DNA from 2 places in the Desulfovibrio aminophilus DSM 12254 genome. Region 1 is predicted to be linked to the other one. Evidence: predicted binding sites of a transcription regulator. Region 1 holds the regulator's gene; the other holds the start of a gene.

The links. Region 1 encodes sigma-54, which starts transcription at its own class of promoters, with help from an activator protein. Its sites were predicted from a motif close to CTGGCACGGNNNNTGCTT; they were not measured.
Region 2: H587_RS0103950 (glycyl radical protein) is a predicted target of sigma-54. The motif match lies at 6,276-6,293, and genes of this name have one in related genera.

What each region holds. Positions count from the first base shown of each region.
Region 1 covers NZ_AUMA01000006.1:299,970-307,362, forward strand. Annotated here, with positions in the region: gene rapZ (RNase adapter RapZ) at 1-123, opposite strand, end outside; gene H587_RS0103460 (PTS sugar transporter subunit IIA) at 131-580, opposite strand; gene hpf (ribosome hibernation-promoting factor, HPF/YfiA family) at 582-1,124, opposite strand; gene rpoN (RNA polymerase factor sigma-54) at 1,166-2,614, opposite strand; gene lptB (LPS export ABC transporter ATP-binding protein) at 2,846-3,568, opposite strand; gene H587_RS19490 (LptA/OstA family protein) at 3,568-4,860, opposite strand; gene lptC (LPS export ABC transporter periplasmic protein LptC) at 4,857-5,513, opposite strand; gene H587_RS0103490 (KdsC family phosphatase) at 5,515-6,039, opposite strand; gene kdsA (3-deoxy-8-phosphooctulonate synthase) at 6,026-6,841, opposite strand; gene H587_RS0103500 (CTP synthase) at 6,838-7,393, opposite strand, start outside.
Region 2 covers NZ_AUMA01000007.1:70,751-78,143, forward strand. Annotated here, with positions in the region: gene H587_RS0103905 (HyaD/HybD family hydrogenase maturation endopeptidase) at 1-127, shown strand, start outside; gene H587_RS0103910 (HypC/HybG/HupF family hydrogenase formation chaperone) at 136-393, shown strand; gene H587_RS0103915 (DUF1844 domain-containing protein) at 504-803, shown strand; gene argC (N-acetyl-gamma-glutamyl-phosphate reductase) at 805-1,860, shown strand; gene H587_RS17160 (ErpA-related iron-sulfur cluster insertion protein) at 1,932-2,231, opposite strand; gene H587_RS21315 (ErpA-related iron-sulfur cluster insertion protein) at 2,381-2,677, opposite strand; gene H587_RS0103945 (glycyl-radical enzyme activating protein) at 2,698-3,594, opposite strand; gene H587_RS0103950 (glycyl radical protein) at 3,686-6,130, opposite strand; gene H587_RS0103955 (sigma-54 interaction domain-containing protein) at 6,453-7,393, opposite strand, start outside.

The DNA of each region.
Region 1 (7,393 bases):
GCTTGCGGGCAGGCCGTCGACGACGAAGAAGCCCAGATCCTCGAAGACCTTGAGGGCCGTGCTCTTGCCCGAGCCCGAGAGACCCGAGACCACGATGACCGAGAAGCTTCGGGTATCCCCCACCAGCGCCTCACCTGTCGTTCAGCAGGTCCCAGAGGGCCTGGCTGTTCGGAGCGGAGATGAAGCTCCGCCGGAAGGAGTCGTCCTTGAGCAGTCGAGAAATGTGGGCCAGGATGCGCAGATGCAGACCGGCCACCTGCTCGGGCGCCAGCACGAGAAAGAAGATGTGGCAGGGCTTGAAGTCCAGGGAATCGAATTCGACGCCCTGGATGCTCCGCCCCGCCACAACCACGATCTGGGTCAGCCCCGGCAGCTTGCCGTGAGGGATGGCGATGCCGTCCCCGATGCCGGTGGTGCCGAGGCTTTCGCGTTCAAGCAGGACGGCCACGGCCTCGTCCGGATCGACCGGCGGGGTCAGGGCGGCCAGAGACGCCGTCAACTCCGCCAGAACATCGGCCTTGGCCGTGGCCTTGAGGTCCGAGAGGACCAAGTCCCGCGACAGGTATTCCGAAAGCCGCATTTCAGATTCCAGGGTCGATGAGCCCGAAGTCGCCGTTCTTGCGCCGGTAGATGACGTTCAGGCCATCAGTCTCAGAGTTGCGGAAGACCAGGAAGTCGTAACTCCTGGACTCCAGTTGCATGGCGGCCTCGTCCACGCTCATGGGCTTGGGCTCGTACTTGTCCATCTCGGCGATGGACGGGGTGCGCTTCCCCGATTCCTCGATGAAGGTCAGCACGCCCATGCTCACTGCCCGTTCGCGGCCCGCGCGGCGGCGGTCCTTCTGCTTCTCGCGCATCCGGCGCAATTGGGCTTCGAGCTTGTCCAAGACCATGTCGATGGTCGAGTACATGTCCTCGGACTCTTCGTAGGCAGAAAGATGCAGATTGTCGGCCAGGAAGACCACGTCGGCCTTGTGGCGGAACTTCTCCACGGAGAGGTTGACCTGCAGTTCGGGATCCTCGGCGTCGGAAATGAACTTGGAGAGCTTCTCGAAACGCGACTCGGCGTATTCCTTGAGATGCTCGGACGGGTCGAAATTCTTGAAGTTGAAGGAGATGTTCATATGTATCCTCCTGTTCGAGTAAGGAGTGTACGGGCCAAGGGTCAGAGAATGTCCTTGCGCTTGGACGAAGAGGCGATGTTCATGGCCGAACGGTACTTGGCCACCGTGCGGCGGGCGATGTCCACCTTGAGGTGATCCTTGAGGATTTCCCCGATGCGCTCGTCGGACAGGGGGTGCTTGGGATCCTCCTCGCCGATGAGCTTTTTGATCAGGGCCTTGACGCTCTCGGAACCGACCTGGGTGCCGTCCTCCAGGTCCAGGGCGCTGTTGAAGAAGAACTTCAGCTCGAACACGCCGTGCGGCGTGGCCACGTACTTGCTCGTGGTGATGCGGCTGACCGTGGACTCGTGCATGCCGATGTCCTCGGCCACTTCCTTGAGTATGAGCGGCTTGAGCTTGGTCACGCCGTACTCGAAGAACTCGCGCTGGAAGCGCACGATGCTCTCCACGACCTTGTAGAGGGTGCGCTGACGCTGGTAGAGGCTCTTCATGAGCCAGGCCGCCGAGCGCATCTTCTCCTGGACGTAGTCCTTTTCCTTGCCCGCGGTCTGGGACAGGGAGTCGGCGAAAAAGGTGTTCAACTGAAGGCGCGGCAGTCCATCCTCGTTGAGTACGATGATGAAATCGTCGCCGTACTTGTAGACGAAGACGTCCGGGGAGACGTAGTGCGGCTCGGTGCTGGAGAAGTTGGCCCCGGGCATGGGATCAAGCTTCTGGATGATTTCCAGGTAGTGCTTGAGCTCCTCCATGTCGATCTTGAACTTGCGGGCCAGTGGCTTGTAGCGCTTCTTTTCGAGGTCTTCCAGGTGCTCGTCCACCAGTGAGAGCAGGATGGGGTCGGTCTCGCCCAGGATCTCGAGCTGCACGAGCAGGCATTCGCGAGGAGTGCGCGCGGCCACGCCCACCGGGTCCAGGCGCTGGATGCGGTGGATGACGGCCTCGATCTCCTCGTCCGCGGCGTCGGGCACCATGGCCCGAATGTCGTCCATGTCGGCATGCAGATAGCCGCCGGAATCCAGGTTGCCGATGACCGCCTCGCCGATGTCCAGTTCCCGCGGGGTGAAGTGCGACAGGCGCATCTGCCAACTCAGGTGGCCGTCCAGAGAAGGCTTGCTGGCCAAGCGGGCCTCGAAGGAGACGCCCTCCTCCGGTATCTCGGTTTCGCGAACCTGGGCCTGCTTGGAGATGCTGGAAAATTCGCCCAGGTAGTTCTCCCAGTCCGTGCTGCGGATCATCTCCTCGCTGCGTTCCGGGGAAGTCATTTCAGGCGTGGCCGTGGTCTGGTCCACCTCCACGGGCATTTCTTCCATGGGCAGGTCCGAACGTTCGGTCTCGGCTTCCTCCAAAAAAGGATTCTCCAGAAGCTCCTGCTGAACCGTTTCCACCAGCTCCAGGCGCGAGAGCTGCAACAGCTTGATGGCCTGCTGCAACTGGGGGGTCATGACCAGCTGCTGCGAGAGCTTGAGTTGTTGTCTCAGTTCAAGTCCCATGACGCCCGAAACATCCTTTATGGGCCGTTTGGGCGGCCCGATTCAGCTTATTTTTTCACGTTACGGCTTCATTGTGCCACAGTCACCCGGACGGCGCAACCAAGGATCTCGCGGAACTCCCCGTCCGTATTGGTTTTTCGATGAAGACCGCCGACATGAAAAAAGTGTACCAAGTCTGGCGAGGCATGTAAATCGGGCCGGCACGGCGGGCAAACGGAAAAGGCTGGGCGGTCAGAGGCTGAAATCTTCGCCCAGGTAAAGCTGGCGGGCCTTGCTGTCGCGCACGATCTCTTCCGGGGTGCCCTCGAGAATGATCGTGCCTTCGTAGACCAGATAGGCGCGATCGCAGATATTCAGGGTTTCGCGCACATTGTGGTCCGAGATGAGGATGCCCATGCCCATCTTCTTGAGCATGGAGATGATCTCCTGGATGTCGATGACCGCTATTGGGTCGATGCCCGCGAAGGGTTCATCCAGGAGGATGAACTTTGGGTCCAGAATGAGCGCCCTGGCGATTTCCAGCCGCCGTCGTTCGCCGCCGGAAAGGTACATGGCGGGCTGGTCCGCCAGTCGCTTGATGCCGAATTGGTCCATGAGTTCGTCGGCGCGCTTGCGTTGCCGCTCCGGCGAGAGAGCGGACTGCTCCAGGATGATCTGGAGGTTCTGGCGCACGGTGAGCTTGCGGAAGATGGAGCTTTCCTGAGGCAGGTAGGACATGCCGAGACGGGCCCGTTCGTGCAGTGGTCGGTCGGTGATGGGCTGGTCTTCCAGGAGCACTTCCCCGCCGTTGGGCCGGACGATGCCCACGAGCATATAGAAGGTGGTCGTCTTGCCCGCGCCGTTGGGGCCGAGCAGACCGACCACCTCGCGGGGAGAGAGATTCAGGTGGATGTCGTGGACCACCTCGCGGTTGCCGTACCGCTTCTTTAGGTTCGTGGCGATGAGACCGGCCATCAGGGTTTCTTCGCCCCCTCGGGCACACGGAAGATGGCTTCCACCCGTTTGTTCTGTCCGCCGAGCACCTCGCTGCGGTTGTCCTTGACGTAGAACTTGATGACTTCCCCGGCGACGCTGTTGGCGCCGTCGTTCAGCCGGGGGTTGCCCTCCATGCGCAGGACGCCGTCCTTCACGAAGTAGATCAGGGTCTGGCAGGTGCCTTCGCTTTTTTCCTTCTTCATCTTCACACCGCCGTCGGCCACGATGCGCTCGATGTTGTCGGCCACGTCCTTGGCGCCCTTGCCCGCCTCGGTGAAGTAGGCAGAAAGGGTGGTCGCCCAGAGATGCAAACCTTCGTGCTCGGCCTGGACGTTGCCCGAGAAGGTCACCTTGCGGTCCTTCTCCACATAGGTCATCCGATCGGCGGTGATTTTCACCGGAGTCTGGGCCTCTGTCGTGGCGGACGGTGTTTCACCGGGAACCACGGGGACCGGTTGGACCGCCTCGGTGATCTCGGAACGCGAGGCGACGGGAGCGGTCGGCTCCGGCGTCGTCGATTTGGAAGACGCCGCCGGTGTCGAAAGCTGGGCCAGGGGCTTCACCCCGGGAGTCTCGGGCAGCAGTTCCGAGGCGTGAACGAAGCCGAGAGCCTTGGATTCTTCAAGGTTCTTGTCGTCCAACTTGAAGACGGCGAACCAGCCGTCGCGGAGGAAGGCGGCCTGGACGCGCTGGCCGGGAGCCAGCGTGGCGGAAATCGGAGAGTTGACCGCCCGGGCCGTGCGCACGGAGACTTTTATGGCGGCGGCCTTGATCTCCGAAGGGATGATGCTGGAAACCGGCAGGGGCTTCGTTTCCACTGTGGGCGCGGCGATGGGAGCGGACTGCGCCGGAGCTTTGATCTCCGGCATGGGCACACCTACGGGAATCTTGGTTTCAGCGGGTGCCGGCTGCGCCGTACCGACGCCGACGGGAACCTGGTTTTTGGTCGGCGGAGCGGGGATCTGCACCTTGGCTGCAGGGGCTGGCGCAGCCTCCGGAGTTACGGGCAAAAGGAAACTGGCCTTGGCGTAGCCCAAAGCCTTGGATTCTTCCGGGGTGGCGGCGTTCAGGTCGAAGACGGCGTACCAGCCGTCGCGGAGATGATCCACGCGGACCTTCTCCCCGGCCTGAAGGGTCTTGACGTGTTCGCTCTCCAGACTGCGGGCCTTGCGCACGTTGAGCGGCCGGTCGGCATAACGGATCTCGCCGAAGGCCCATGCATGGGTGGCGATGAGCAGCAAAATGAGGGCGAACGTGAGGCGTTTGGTCATGGTGTCGTTCCTTGGGGCTTGGACTGGTCCGCTGGGGGCAGAAGGTCAAGGTTCACATCGCGCGAGGCGATGAAGGCCGTCACGCCGCCGGCGGCCACCAACTCCCGGGAGGCCAGATCGATTTCCACGGCCGCGGCGTCGATGGACATGTCCGGGCGGCGCACCTGCACCGATCCCTTGAGAAAGACCTTGTTCATGGCCCCGATGTAATCGAAATTGTCCGCCGTCAGGGCGAAAAGCCCGTAACGTCCCTCCACGCGGTCCCAGAGGGTCAGGTTGTCGCCTTGCTGATCGATCTCGCCGCGCTCGGCCTGAACGTAGACTTCCCGGCGCTCCTCTCCCACGTAGGAGAGCATCTGCGGCTTGACCACCACCACCCTGCCCTTCTCCTGGCTGTACTGGGCGCTGCGGGCCTTGAGCCGCCACTGGATCTGCCCGGCCTTGCCCTGGACCAGCTCGATGTCTTGGGCCGAGATGTCCGCTCCGCCCAGGGCGCCGGACGCCAGCCCCTGCTCCACGGCCTTGGCCGCGCTTTTGGCCGCGCCTTTGACCGCGTCGCGGTCGTGGTCCTCGCGGGAAAGGAGTGTCCCCAGCAGCACGCCGCCCACGAAGATCGCCGCCACGGCGGCCCAGGCCTTTCCCGTCAGACGCATATTACTCCGCCCAACGTCGCCAGAGGGCGTCCAGCTTGCCCTGGCAGCGCAGCAGGAAGGCGATGGTTTCCCGCACCGCCCCCTGGCCGCCTGGTCGGGCTGGACACCAGCGAGCCAGCGCCAGAATTTCCGGTTGGGCGTTGGGCACGGCCAGGGGCAGGCCCACGCGGCGCATGATGGCCGCGTCCACCCAGTCGTCGCCCAGGTAGGCCACCTGGGCCGGGACGATGCCCCGTTTCCGGCACATCTCGTCCAGGAGCAGGCTCTTCTCCACATGCCCGGCGTGATATTCCTCGATGCCCAGTTCACGCACCCGGCGCTCCACGGCAGTGTGCTTCAGGCCGGTGATCACGGCCACTTCCAGTCCGACCGCCTGGGCCAGCTTGATGCCCAGGCCGTCCTGCACGTGGAAGCGTTTACTGACATTGCCTTCGTGGTCGTAGTAAAGCCCGCCGTCGGTGAGTACGCCGTCCACGTCCAGGACGAGCAGGCGGATTTCACGGGCCAGTTCTTCAACTGGGGTCATTGAGGCTCCAGATGGCCTGAAGGTGCTTGAGCAGAGGTTCCAGTTGGTTGAGAGCCAAGCTGTTGGGCCCGTCGCAAAGGGCCCGATCCGGATCGGGGTGGACTTCCATGAACACGCCCCGGGCTCCGGCGGCCACCGCCGCCTTGGCCAACACGGGCACGAACTCCCGCTGGCCGCCCGAGCAGCCGCCCTGGCCGCCCGGCAACTGCACGGAATGCGTGGCGTCGAAGATCACCGGCACACCGAAGCCGCTCATGAGCGGGATGGAACGCATGTCCACCACGAGATTGTTGTAACCGAAACTCGCCCCGCGTTCGGTGAGCCAAATGGCGTCGCAACCCGAGCCGCGCAGCTTGTCCACGGCGTTCTTCATGTCCCACGGAGCCAGGAACTGCCCCTTCTTCACGTTCACGATCCGGCCTGTGCGGGCGGCCGCCGTCAACAGGTCGGTCTGGCGGCAGAGGAAGGCCGGAATCTGGAGCACATCGGCCACCTCGGCAACAGGCGCGGCCTGCTCCGGCAGATGAATATCCGTGAGCACGGACAGCCCGGTCTCGGCCTTGACCCGGGCCAGGAGCTTCAAGCCCTCCGCCAGGCCCGGCCCGCGGAAGGAGTCCAGCGAGGTGCGGTTGGCCTTGTCGAAGGAGCTCTTGAAGACCACGGGCAGGCCCAGGCGGTCGGACATTCCGGCCAACTCCCGGGCCACGGAAAGCACCATCTCGGGCGCTTCCAGCACACAGGGGCCGGCGATGACGAAAGGGCCCGCCAAGGACGCGGCGTACAGGGACTCCGCTCCGCTCACGCCTTGCCCTTCTCGGTCTTGGCGGCCTTGATGAACTCACGGAAGAGCGGGTGCGGCCGCATGGGGTTGGACTTGAACTCCGGGTGGAATTGGCAGCCCAGGAACCAGGGGTGGCCGGGCAGCTCCACGATCTCCACCAGGGACTCGTCCGGGGACAGCCCGGAGAGCACGAGGCCCTTGGTCTGGAACTGGTCCGCGTACTTCTTGTTGAACTCGTAGCGGTGGCGGTGGCGCTCCTCGATGTTCGGCTCACCATAGGCCTCGAAGGCCTTGGAGTCCTTGACGACCTTGCAGGGATAGGCGCCCAGGCGCATGGTCCCGCCCTTCTCGCAGTTCACGTCGCGTTTCTCCACGCGCTTTTTGCGGAAGTCGTACCACTCGGTCATCAGGTAGATCACCGGATGGGGGGTGAGACGGTCGAACTCCTCGGAGTTGGCCCCTTCCAGGCCCAGGACGTTGCGTGCGTATTCGATGACCGCGCACTGCATGCCCAGGCAGATGCCGAAGAAGGGCAGCTTGTTCTCGCGGGCGTATTTGATGGACAGGATCTTG
Region 2 (7,393 bases), on a different contig from region 1:
CGAGGACTACCAGTCCATGGCCGTGGAGCTGTCGCCCACCCTTGCCAAGCGCGTCCCGGACATGGCACAGGTGGTGCTTCGGGAGATCGAACAGGCCGGGGGAGCCTACACCCCGTCGGCCGCTTAGGAGGGCCCATGTGTTTGGCTGTTCCCGCTGAGATCGTGGAGATCAACGACGGCGTCGCCACCTGCCGCGTGGGCGAAGGGCAAACCACCGTGCAGGCCTCGCTCATGCTCCTGGAGTCCGAGCCCAAGCTCGGCGAGTTCCTCATCATCCACGCCGGATTCGCCCTGCGCGTCTTGGACCGCCAGGAGGCCCTGGAAAACCTCAAGCTTCTGCGCGACGTGATCCAGGCCGCCAAGGAAGCCGGAGTCGAGCAGGACATGCTCTAGCCGGTACCCTCTCGGCTCCTCCCGTTTTCCGCCCTGCGCGCGGCCTCCGGGCCTTGTGCCTCATCGTCGGCTGGGATAGGATTCCGCCCACGAGAGAGGAGGTTTTTTTCATGACCGACGACACGACCTGCGGGTGCGGCGAGTCCTACATGGACGGCATGCCGCTGCCGGACATCACGTTCTCCACTTTTGTGCTTTCCCTGAGTTCCCAGGCCCTCATGCACCTGGGCGAGGAGCCCGACCCCGATACGGGCGAGACCCAATTCCGGCCGCATCTGGCCAAGCAGACCATCGACATCCTGGCCATGCTCCAGGCCAAGACCGAAAAGGGCCTGGACCCGGATGAGAAGAAGCTCCTCTGCGGGCTGCTTTACAACCTGCGCATGCAGTACGTGAACAAGGTGAAATAGCATGGCCGAGAAGATCCGCGTGGGCCTGGTGGGCGTCACCGGCTACACGGGCATGGAACTGGCGCGCATCCTGGCCTCTCATCCTTCCATGGAACTGGTTCGAGCCACCTCGCGCTCCGAGGCCGGGCAGGCCTTGGAGTCCCTGTATCCCTTTCTGCGCGGCACGGACCTGGGCGACCTGATCGTCACCGAGCCGGACCCGGCGGATCTGGCCGGGGCCTGCGAACTCTGCTTTCTGGCCGTGCCGCACAAGGCGGCCATGGAGACGGCCGACGCCCTGATCCGCGCCGGTCTCAAGGTGGTGGATCTCTCGGCCGATTTCCGGCTGCGGGACAAGGCCGTGTACGAGGCCTGGTACAAGACCGGACATACCCGCGCGGCGCTTTTGGACGAGGCCGTCTACGGGCTGGTGGAACTCTATGCCGAGGAGGTGCGCCGCGCCCGCCTGGTGGCCAACCCGGGCTGCTACCCCACGGCCTCCATCCTGGGCTTGGCCCCGGCCCTGTCCGCCGGGCTGGTGGAGACGGGCGACATCGTCATCGACGCCAAGTCCGGAGCCTCGGGCGCGGGCCGCAAGGCCGCGGTCGCCACGCTTTTCTGCGAGACCCACGACAGCTTCCGGGCCTACAGCCTGCCCACGCATCGGCACACCCCGGAGATCGAACAAGAAGTTTCGCGGCTGGCCGGTTCGGACATCACCGTGTCCTTCAACACGCACATCCTGCCCATCGACCGGGGCATCCTGGCCACCATCTACACCAAGCTCAAGCCCGGCGCGGACGCGGAGCGGGTGCGCGCGGCCTACGAGGACTTCTGCCGCGACAAGCCCTGGGTGAGGCTCTTCCCGGCGGGCACGCTGCCGGAAACGCGCTGGGTGCGCGGCACCATGTACTGCGATCTGGGGCTGGTGGTGGATCCACGCACCGGGCGGCTCATCATCCTCTCGGCCATCGACAACCTCTGCCGGGGAGCCTCGGGACAAGCCGTGGCCAACGCCAACCTCATGCTCGGCCTGCCCGTGAACGCGGGTCTGGATATGGCCCCAATGATGCCGTGAGGCGCTGGCCACACCGCATCCAAAAAGAAAGGCTCCCGGAGGAGCCTTTCTTTTTGGATTTCGTCCCAACCTCACGCGGGTGGCTGCAGCGCGGTCAGAACAGTCTGCTTGTTCTCATCAAGGGTCAGCATGTAGGACTTGCCGTGCTTCAGCAGGAAGTCCTTTTCCGCGATGAACGGGACGCCGTCGACGTCGATCCGTTCATCCTCGCCCTCCACGGCTTCCTCAAGACCCAGACCAAGCATGATCTTGCTGTGGCAGCCGCAGCCGGCCTTGTACTCACGCAGGCGCACGCAGGCGTCTTCTTCCTCGTCACTCAGCATGTTCCTGAGTTTCTTGAGAATTTCTTCAGTCGTTTCGACCGAGAACATCGTTCCTCCTTTTTGGGTGTCGCATGGTGACGGGCACATGCCCGTTTTCCGAGACGTTCCAGGGCAATTGCTTTTCGAACGTACCGTGCGCGCGGGAGGGCCGATTCGGCGCGAAGCGCCTGTCATTCTCGAGGAAACGGCGCGGCCCGCTATGGCGCGGCGGTAGCGTTCAAAACGGTCTGCTTGTTCTCATCAAAGGTCAGCGTGTAGGACTTGCCGTACTTCAGCAGAAAGTCCTTTTCCGCGATGAACGGGACGCCGTCGACGTCGATCCGTTCATCCTCGTCCTCATCGGCTTCTTCCATGCCCAGACCGAGCACGATCTTGCTGTGTCACCCACCGCCTACCTTGTACTCGCGAAGGCGCACACAGGTGCCTTCGTCCTCGTCCGCCAGCATCTCGCGGAGCTTTTCGAGGATTTCATCCGTTGTTTCCAGTGTGAACATTGTTCCTCCGTTTTCCGTCGTTAAACGATGACGGGCTTGAGCCCATATCTTCCAAAGCGCTCCTCGACCGCCCTGAGCTCCTCGGGGGTATACTGGCGCAGAGGCGGCATGGACAGGTTGAGCGCGAGGTATTTGTTTCTTCCGAAGAAATGGCACGGCATGATCTCGATCTCGTGACGGTGGAATTCGCCAAAGAAGTCGGCCATCGCCGCGAGATTTTCCTCCGTGTCGTTCAATCCCGGCATGAGGGGCATGCGGATGCGCACCTTGGTGTCGGAGCTCAAGGCGTTCCGCATGTTCTTCAATATGAGCGCGTTGCCCTGTCCGGTCAGGGCCTTGTGACGTTCGGGGTCCATGTGCTTGCAGTCGAAGAGCAGCAGATCGGCCAGCCTGATCGTTTCGCTGAAGCGGTCTTCCGGGCAGCAGCCGCAGGTGTCCACAGTGCAGTGGTAGGCCTCGTCATGCGCCTGTTGCAGCAGGGCGAGGAAAAAATCCCCGCCGGCCGTCGGTTCTCCGCCTCCGAACGTCACGCCCCCGTCGGAATTGAGGTAGAAGAGTTCATCCTTGCGGACGACCTCCATGACTTCCTCCACGGTCATGATCTTGCCGGACATGACCCGGGCCTGGCGGGGGCAGACTTCCGTACAGACGCCGCAGTCGGTACATTTTTCCGGATCGCGCCCGAACTTGCCGTTTTCAAGAAGCACGACCGCGCCGTTGGGACAGGCATTGGCGCACGCGCCGCAGCCCGTGCAGAGATTCTCGAAGTACATCATCTGCGGCGCGAACTTCTGCGACTCGGGATTGCTGCACCAGATGCAGTGCAGGGGGCAACCCTTGAGAAAGACAGTCGTCCGCAGGCCGGGGCCGTCCTGCACCGACATCCGTTGAATATTGTATACCATTCCCTCTTGCATGGTCAGGAACTCCGAGTCGATTTGATGAGGCGGGAACCAAAGAAGGGGGACGCCGCGGCAGCGGCAACGGCGTCCCCCTTGGGGCATAGGGTCAGTTGGCCTGCGCGTATTCCGTGCGCTTCACGATTTCGTCCTGTACGCCCTTGTCGAGGCGGGTGAAGTAGGCGCTGAAGCCCGCCACGCGGACCACGAGATTCTTGTAGTCCTGCGGGACTTCCTGGGCCTTCTTCAGGGTGGCGGAGGTCACGACGTTGAACTGGATGTGCGATCCGCCGAAGTCGCAGTAGGTCTTGATGAGCGAAGTCAGCAGGCGCGTTCCGGCGGGGCCCTCGAGAGCCGCGGGCACCAGCTTCACGTTGAAGTGGTTCGCGCCGTAACGAACCGTGTCGATGGCCTGGGCGCCGGACTTGATGAGGGCGGTGATGCCCTCATGGTCGGTGCCGGGCATGGCGGAGACGGAACCGTCGGTGAGCGCGACGCCCGCCTTGCGTCCGGTCGGCAGGGCGCCCATGAGCGCGCCGAAGTAGTTGTGGTACGAGAGGGAGTAGGCGTCCAGCGGCGTGCGGTAGCCGAAGCAGTCCGGACCGATGGAGTTGTGGATCTCGTCCACGTCGCGGTAGTACTGCTGAACGAAGGCTTCGGTTTCGGGGTAGTCGTTGCCGTGTTTGGGCGCCTCGTAACACATCCTGCGGATGTCCTCGAAACCTTCGAAGTTGGCCTTGATGGCCTCCATGAGCTGGGCCATCGTGATCTTCTTGGTGTCGAACACGAGGTGCTTGATGGCCAGCAGGGAGTTGGCCGCGTCGACGCCGGCGGTCATGATCGGGTTGACCTGCGGGTAGCGGGTGCCGCCCGCCTCTTCGCACTTCCCCTTGTCGATGCAGCCGTCGTACATGACCGAGCGGAGCACGCTGGGCACCACCTGCAGGCGCGCCATCTGGGACAGGTCGGAGTGCTTGCGGGAGATGCCGAAGAGGTGCTTCAGCTGCTTCTTGTAGGCCTCGTAGACCTCATCGAAGCTCTTGAACTCGGTGAATTCGCCGGTTTCGATTCCGAGCTGCTTCTTGGTGGTCGGATCCGTGCCGTTGTACATCACCATTTCGATGATCTTCGCGAGGCACGGCTGGTCTTCCTGGGTGATGAAGCTGCCCTTGCCGCAGATGCCCGTGGACACGCAGCCGTAGTTGCCGCAGTTGCGGGCGTCTTCCAGGGTGATGCCGCCTTCATACTGGGCGAAGCGGGCGAGGGTGCGCTGGATCACGACGTTGTTGTTGAGGATCTGGGGCTGTCCCGAACCGCCGCGGATGCATTGCACGACCTTGCTCATGTAAGCATCCGACATCTTGGGATGATAGAGCAGCGTCAGCGTGGGCTGGATGCCGCGCACCTGGATCTGTGTTTCGAGCAGGAGTTCCTCCAGCTCGGTGCTGGCGTCGTTGCCGTCCTTGTCCACGCCGCCGATCGTGATGGTCTGGCCGGTGTGGCCGGAGAGGGTCTTGGCGTAGGAGCCGCCCTGATACTCACCCAGCTCCATGTGCTTGATCCACTGCATCTTGAGGAGGGCGACAACCTGTTCGCGGCTGAGCTTTCCTTCGTCGAGGTCCTTCTTGTAGAAGGGATACATATACTGGCCGTAGCGGCCCGGGGAGGTGGCGCAGGCCATTTGTTCGGTCTCGATGCACAGATGCATGAACCAGAAGGACTGGACGGCCTCACGGAAGTTGCGCGCCGGGAACTCGGGAACGCGGCGGCAGATTTCCGCGATTTCGAGCAGCTCGGCCTTGGTCTTCGGGTCGGTTTCCGTCTCGGCGGTCTTTTCCACCAGTTCGGCGTAGCGGTGGGAATGGGCGACCACGGCCTCGCAGACCACGATCATGGCGCGGTAAAGATCGAAGCGCTCCTTGTCGTCGAGGGTGGTGGGGCAGTTGCGCAGACGATCCTTCAGGTCGTCGATGATTGCGCGCATTCCCTCATTCAGCGCCCTGGGGTAGTCGGCGATGCCGGAGCCGCTCGCGACGCTGACGTTCTCGTAGTACATGCCCCCCTTGTGGTAGGCGGAGGGGTTGAAGCCGAACATGTCCTTGAACATCTTGTTGTTCAAGTCGATGCAGGTGCGGCCCTTCCATTCCTTGTAAGTCTGCTGGAGAAGCTCCTCGGTTTCCTGCGGGATCTTCATTTCGCCGAGAGAGGCCATCTTGGCCATCTGCATCTCGTCCTTGATCCACTGCACGTTCCACTCGGGATACGGGAGCACGCCGCAGCGGGCGCTGGTGAGGGTGCCGACGATGGGGTTGCCGTCGAGAAAGATCTTCTTCTTGAGGAGCACGCGCTCAAGCAGCTTGGCGCGAATGTAGACGACCGGCTCCCCCGCGAATTCCTTGTATACGTCGTGCAGGTGCTGAAGGCGCTCGGCGTCCATGACCTGAGGCGCGTTCATCAGGAACTCCATCTGTTCCTTGAAGCGCGAATTCATGGTCTCCCAGTTGAGCTTGTATTCCTTTGGTCCCGTCGCCACCTTGTTCATGTCGAACGTCATGTTCGCCACTTCTTCGATGGCTTGCTTCTTGGAGCTGGAGAAAGGAAGCGTCGTCATGGTCATTCCTCCCGATTGGCAAGTGGTGCGATTATGTCCGCCAGCTCGTGGCGCTCTCCGCCATTGCGGAGTTTGTGATATTTTGCATTAGCAGGAGGTATGCCAGCACTATTTTTGTTTGTATTAATTTGATATAATTGATTTTTTTATCAAAAACCCGGAACGGTGGGCGCAACAAATTTTTAGATTGAGAAAGTTTTTTTTCTTTTTTCGAAGATTTTTTCCGCAGTCGAGGCGCTGCGAAGGGAGCGATGGGGGACGGGGATCAATACACGTCGTCTATTTCCAGCGTCTTGATCCTGTAGCGCAGGCCGGCCGCCGTCATTTCGAGGATGCGGGCCGCCTTGGCCACGTTGCCGCCGGTCACGCGCAGAACGTTCGTGATGCAGCGGCGTTCATATGCGTTCAAGCAGTTCTTGAGCGCGATGACCTCGGTGCGTTTTACGTCGCTGTAATCGTAATACTCGTTCGCGGGCGCTTCCGGGAGAGCTTGGGCCGTCACGGACCCCTTGGCCGCAAGGCCGAGATTGCGCCCATATTCACGTTTCGCCTCAAGGAAATGCTGCGGTAGGCAGGCTTGTTCGATAATGCCCGATGGCCCCACCATGATCATTGAGCACTCGACCACGTGCGCGAGTTCACGAATGTTGCCCGGCCAGTCGTATTCCTTGAAAAGCTGAAGCACTTCCGGAGAGAATTCCACCTGTTCGTACTTGGAGCGCAGATCCGAGGCCTCCACGAAGGAGCGGACCAGCATCGGAATGTCGTCCTTGCGTTCGCGCAGGGGCAGGATCTCCAGGCCGACAACGGCCAGTCGATAATAAAGATCCCGGCGCAGGATGCCGCGTTCCACGGCCTGCAGCGGCGGCTCGTTGAGGATGCTGATGATCCGCACATCCACCGGAATTTCCGTGAAGGAGCCGAGACGTCGCACACGTTTTTCCTGCAACACCCGCAAGAGCTTGGCCTGCAATGCCAACGGCATGGAGTTCAGCTCGTCGAGCAGGATGGTGCCGCCGTCGGCCTTTTCGAAAAGGCCGGGCTTGTCGTTTGCGTCGGTGTAGGATCCCTTGACCGTTCCGAACAGGATGCACTCCAGCAGATTTTCCGGAATCGCCGCGCAGTTCACCGGGATGAACGGTCTGTCGCGCCGGTCGCTTTCCGTATGGATGGCCTGGGCGAAAACCTCCTTGCCGACGCCCGATT